DNA from 2 places in the Photobacterium leiognathi genome. Region 1 is predicted to be linked to the other one. Evidence: predicted binding sites of a transcription regulator. Region 1 holds the regulator's gene; the other holds the start of a gene.
The links. Region 1 encodes CRP, which controls carbon source genes, mostly activating them, when cyclic AMP is high. Its sites were predicted from a motif close to TGTGANNNNNNTCACA; they were not measured.
Positions count from the first base shown of each region.

Region 2: the regulator CRP is predicted to act here: its motif matches at 1,802-1,817, upstream of typA (translational GTPase TypA).

Region 1 covers NZ_CP131601.1:238,003-241,221, reverse strand. The annotation lists gene Q7674_RS07960 (phosphoribulokinase) at 1-166, shown strand, start outside; gene Q7674_RS07955 (OsmC family protein) at 271-675, opposite strand; gene crp (cAMP-activated global transcriptional regulator CRP) at 1,066-1,698, shown strand; gene Q7674_RS07945 (DUF3859 domain-containing protein) at 1,758-2,579, opposite strand; gene Q7674_RS07940 (hypothetical protein) at 2,877-3,059, shown strand; gene Q7674_RS07935 (DUF1338 domain-containing protein) at 3,114-3,219, opposite strand, start outside.
Region 2 covers NZ_CP131601.1:3,128,621-3,131,839, reverse strand. The annotation lists gene glnA (glutamate--ammonia ligase) at 1-1,339, opposite strand, end outside; gene typA (translational GTPase TypA) at 1,920-3,219, shown strand, end outside.

The DNA of each region.
Region 1 (3,219 bases):
CGGTTTAAAAAATGTCGACTTCCCTTACCTACTTGCGATGATCCAAGGCTCATTTATGTCACGTCATAACACCCTTGTTGTCCCTGGTGGGAAAATGAGTTTTGCGATGGAACTGATCATGAGGCCACTGATCGAGCAGCTAATCAAGACAGGGAAAATTAGCTAGTTCATATATACCCAAGTCATCTCAAAGTACTTGGGTATAACGGTTAAAACAAAAAAGGTTGGCGCAGTGCCAACCTTCATCAAATCGAGTACAGCGCTAACGGCTTAAGCACTGATCACTTCATAAGAATGCGTAAGCTCTACCCCTTTGCCCAGCATCAAACATACCGAGCAATATTTCTCTAGTGAATCGGCAACAACATTCGCCACCACTGATTCCTCTAAATCAAAACCAGACACCACAAAATGCAGGTTTGCTTGTGTAAATAAGCGTGGTGCTTGCTCTCGGCGCTGTGCTGAAATTTGCACTTCACAACCGACAATATTTTGCGCTTGTGCTTTCAATCCACTGACAACATCCACCGAACTACAGCCACCAGCAGCTATCAATACGAGCTCCATTGGACTTGGGGCTTTATCGCCACCGTTGCCATCCATTACCACACTATGACCTGAGCTTGATTGACCTAAGAAAGTCATATCTTCTACCCATTTGACTCGGGATTGCATCGCTTAATCCTTATTTAGATGCCCGAAGATAACGACTAGTCTTATTGATAAATCTAATAATGTAAATCGATTTTCGTATTCCGTCCTCTTCGTGCTACAGGCACATTTTTACCTGCAAAAGCTGACCTGTTATTCATGGTTAAATACCACTAATAGTAACTATCTCACCACGTTGTGATCCTGTGCACAGTTATCCATATCAAATGAGCGATTCTACTAGATCAATATCAAGAAAAAGGCGTAGAAAAAGGATACACTCTAACTTATTCAAGTTAGCTTGCAGCCCAGCGGCTGAATGGATACCCTGTCAGCAGACAGTTTTTTTTCCAGCACGGTGCTCGAAGAGAAAATGAATGCTGTTGGGCAACAAATGCAGAGGAAGTTAGTAATATGGTTCCAGGTAAACCGCAAACAGATCCAACTTTAGAGTGGTTTCTTTCCCATTGTCATATTCACAAGTACCCATCAAAAAGTACGCTGATCCACGCAGGTGAGAAAGCGGAAACTTTGTACTACATTGTGAAGGGTTCTGTTGCTGTACTAATCAAGGATGAAGAAGGTAAGGAAATGATCCTTTCTTACCTAAACCAAGGTGACTTTATTGGTGAGCTTGGCTTGTTCGAAGAAGATCAAGAGCGTACTGCTTGGGTTCGCGCTAAGACTCCTTGTGAAGTAGCAGAAATTTCGTTTAAAAAATTCCGTCAGTTAATCCAAGTTAACCCTGACATTCTAATGCGTCTATCTGCTCAAATGGCAAGCCGCCTACAAGTGACTAGCCAGAAAGTAGGTGATCTAGCATTCTTAGACGTTACAGGTCGTATTGCGCAAACATTGCTAAACCTAGCTAAACAGCCAGATGCAATGACGCACCCAGACGGCATGCAGATCAAGATCACTCGTCAAGAAATCGGTCAAATCGTTGGCTGTTCTCGTGAGACAGTGGGTCGTATTCTGAAGATGCTTGAAGAGCAGAACCTTATCTCTGCTCACGGTAAGACTATCGTTGTTTACGGTACACGTTAATTTAACGCTGTCACCGTATGAAAAAAGCCGCACACTGTTGCGGCTTTTTTAATGTCTTTTTAACTTTTCAAACAAGCATGAACCTGTTTTTTATCAAGCTTTGCTTCGTTAATTCTGGCGCTATGCATGCAGTAAAAAAAGTAGCTAACATACTTTTTCATCTCTTCTTTCGCAGAGGTAATTTCATCACCACGCCCCATTTGTTTAAGCGCTATCTGCTGACACATGCTGTTATAACGACTTAGGGTTTGGTTACATTCCTCGGTAGAACTAAACTGCAAGCAACGCTTCGATTTCGCTTTATCACAAACCAGCGCATCACCATTTTGAGTTAACCATGAACGGGTACTATTGAGCATGAACGCAGTTTCAAAAGTGTTTTTTAAAGATTGATTTAACTGCTCATTATTAGCGACCGTGAACTCACGTTTAGCAACAACTTGATCTTTATACAGCAATTCAAATACCCAAGAACCACTGATTAGCTCATAAGGTTCTGAAAATTGCCAAAGCGCCAAGTTTTTATCGTGTTTGTACATGGTATCGGACCATGTTGATACCGTCGTTGCTTGCTTCGTTGCTGGGTTTACCAATTTAGGATGCGTCATACGCGCTGTAATAGGAAATGCCGTTTTTCCTTTCAGCTCATCACTGGCACCATCTGGGATCTCTACGGCATAGCGAAACCCGATATATTGCCCAAGTTTCGGAGTCACTAATTTATTACTCGCCTTTACCGTATAAACAGCCCCATTTTGGCTGATCACACCACCTTCTGAAATCGTCACCTTAGGTACATTGTTATCCACTGAAGATAAAGAGCTACATCCAGCCAATGATGACAATAACAGCCCTACCATTGTGATCTTGCTAAAATTCATATTACTTCTACCTAATCCAAAAGCATTGAAGAAAGAAATACTTATTGATAACTTTCTAACTAAAATAAAACATTAGATGATAAAGCAATGTGACATTTTTAACGTGCCGATAAGATCACAAATTAGCAATTAGATGCGAAATAAAATCCCTAAAAAGCATAAATTGAGCTGTGATAAATATTTCATCAATCCCATTCAAACTTTGTGTCTTTTATGAGAACAATTAATTTGTATTGTCTAAATTAAGTGCTACATTCTGCGTATTAATGGACTTTCTTTTTCTCGCGGTAATGGAATATGGATATTGAACGTTTTGCCCCGAATAGTTACACCACAGTACCAGGCGCTATCGCTCCTCAACCTACAACGATTGAGATGACAGGCTTTAGTGACCGTCGCTGTTACTTAGAACAGCAAACAGGTTTACGTCGCTGCCCTGTTGAAGACAGTGGTATTTGGGGATCGCCCCTCGACAATTAATAGATTCGAAAAAAGCAGCCTAATGGCTGCTTTTTTATTAATAATTCAACGTAATTAGGAGTTATAGGTACTTTCAAAGATCTTATCTGCCGAAGCTTCAACAAAACCAGTATAGATCTCCCCATCCGGTTGTAAGTAGCGTTTCGCAAACTCATAGAAG
Region 2 (3,219 bases), 380 kb from region 1:
TCAGTGCGATGTAAGAATCGATGAAGTCATCAGAGAATACGCCGCCAGACGTTAGGAACTCACGGTCGTCGCTTAGTGCTTGTAGTGCGCCTTGTAGCGACTCTGCAACTGTTGGGATTTCAGCTGCTTCTTCTGCTGGTAGGTCGTACAAGTCTTTATCCATTGCTTCGCCTGGGTGGATCTTGTTTTGGATACCATCAAGGCCTGCCATTAGCATTGCTGCGAATGCTAGGTATGGGTTAGCTGCTGGATCACCGAAGCGAACTTCGATACGACGTGCTTTCGGGCTTGGTACTACTGGAATACGGATAGACGCAGAACGGTTACGTGCTGAGTAAGCAAGCATAACTGGTGCTTCGAAGCCAGGAACTAGACGCTTGTAAGAGTTAGTTGCTGGGTTTGCGAATGCGTTGATTGCGCGTGCGTGCTTGATGATACCGCCGATGTAGTAAAGTGCAGTTTCAGAAAGGCCGCCGTACTTGTCACCAGCAAATAGGTTAACACCGTCTTTTGCTAGAGATTGGTGAACGTGCATACCAGAACCGTTATCACCAACTAGTGGCTTAGGCATGAAAGTTGCTGTTTTACCGAATGCGTGTGCAACGTTGTGAACAACATACTTATAGATCTGAATTTCATCCGCTTTCGTTGTTAGCGTGTTGAAACGTGTTGCGATTTCGTTCTGACCAGCAGTTGCTACTTCGTGGTGGTGTGCTTCAACAACTAGACCCATTTCTTCCATGATAAGACACATAGCAGAACGGATATCTTGTGATGAATCAACTGGTGCTACTGGGAAGTAACCACCTTTAACGCCTGGACGGTGACCTTTGTTACCGCCTTCGAAATCAGAACCTGTGTTCCATGCAGCTTCTACGTCATCAATCTTGAAGAAAGAGCCTGACATGTCAGTGTTGAACTTAACATCGTCAAATAGGAAGAACTCTGGCTCTGGACCGATAAGTACAGTATCTGCGATACCTGTAGAACGCATGAACTCTTCAGCGCGCTTAGCGATTGAGCGAGGGTCACGGTCGTAACCTTGCATTGTAGCTGGCTCTAGAATATCACAACGGATATTCAGTGTAGCGTCTTCAGTAAATGGGTCTAGCACAGCGCTTGATGCATCAGGCATCATTACCATGTCTGATTCGTTGATACCCTTCCAACCTGCAACTGAAGAGCCATCGAACATTTTACCTTCTTCGAAGAAATCAGCATCAATTTGATGAGCTGGGATCGAGATATGCTGTTCTTTACCTTTCGTATCGGTAAAACGTAGGTCTACAAATTTAACTTCGTTTTCCTGGATCAGCGCTAGTACGTTTTCTACTGACATCTTGAGTAACCTCCGGTGTTATATAAGGGCATGGCCGCAAATCTATTTATTGCTCATTTATGAGAATGAGCAGAGCTGAAAACTCTAAAGCGAAAACCATGCCAATTTTTAAAAGCCTTAAAAATACGGTTTCTTGCGCATTTCTAAGACTTAATAAATCCATTACTGCACTATCATTGAACATTAATGCACTTTTTTGGTGCGATATTGGTGCTGTTAACAATAATAGAACATGCTTACTATCGCGATGTTAAAAATTATTGTCAATTCATAATGCTCCTAAAAAAGTGTTTTTTTATTGTTAAATGAGACTTATGTACTATCTTGACAGACTCTAGGCGGCATTAATAAGAAAAGTCAGTTTTGAAGGGTGTTTAGGGGCTGAATACAAGGTTTGGAAAAATAAAATTTAGCAAAAAAGTGAGTAAAAATGCGGCTCTAGCGCATGGTCGAAAAAAAGCTGGTGATATAAATCACATATTTCGTGGGTTTTGGCGTAAAATCTGTTAGATTATGAGCCGTTTTTTTAATCAAGTAGCTTCTAGTCGAGATGCTGCATGTTCTGAGTGAATGTGAACCCATGTCTAATCCACAGATCGATAAATTAAGAAATATCGCAATTATTGCGCACGTTGACCACGGTAAAACAACGTTGGTTGACAAACTGCTTCAGCAGTCTGGCACGTTAGAGTCTCGCGGCGAAGCCGAAGAGCGCGTAATGGATTCTAACGACATCGAAAAAGAGCGTGGTATCACGATCCTAGCTAAGAACACAGCGATTAACTGGAATGATTACCGCATCAACATCGTAGATACTCCAGGACACGCCGATTTCGGTGGTGAAGTTGAGCGTATCATGTCGATGGTTGACTCTGTACTTCTTATCGTTGACGCTGTTGACGGTCCAATGCCTCAGACTCGTTTCGTAACGCAAAAAGCGTTCGCACACGGTCTTAAGCCAATCGTTGTAATCAACAAAATTGACCGCCCAGGAGCACGTCCTGAGTGGGTTATGGATCAAGTATTTGACCTATTCGATAACCTAGGTGCAACTGACGAACAGTTAGACTTCCAAGTGGTTTACGCTTCAGCACTAAACGGTTGGGCGACAATGGAAGAAGGCGAAACTGGCGAGAACATGGAACCATTGTTCCAAGCGATCGTTGACAACGTAGCAGCGCCTAACGTTGACGTTGAAGGCGCGCTGCAGATGCAGATTTCTCAGCTAGACTACAGCTCTTACGTTGGTGTTATCGGTGTTGGCCGTGTAACTCGTGGTTCTGTTGTTCCTAACCAACAAGTATGTGTGGTAGGTGCTGACGGTACTAAGCGTAACGGTAAAGTAGGTACAGTACTAGGTTACTTAGGTCTTGAGCGTCACGATGTTGAAAAAGCAACAGCAGGTGACATCATCGCGATTACTGGCCTCGGTGAGCTTAAGATTTCTGACACTATTTGTGATGTGAATACACCAGAAGCACTTCCAGCGCTATCTGTTGACGAACCAACAGTAACCATGACTTTCCAAGTAAACAACTCTCCGTTTGCAGGTAAAGAAGGTAAGTTCGTAACTTCACGTAACATCCTTGAGCGTCTACAGAAAGAGCTTGTTCACAACGTGGCACTTCGCGTTGAAGAAACAACTGACCCAGATAAATTCCGCGTATCAGGTCGTGGTGAGCTTCACCTATCTATCCTGATCGAAAACATGCGTCGTGAAGGCTACGAGCTAGCAGTGTCACGTCCAGAAGTTATCATTAAGCGTGATGAGAATGGTGATCTACAAGAACCGTTTGAAACTGTGACTATCGACGTGATGGAAGAGCATCAAGGCGGTATCATGGAGAACATCGGTCTTCGTAAAGGTGAACTAACTGATA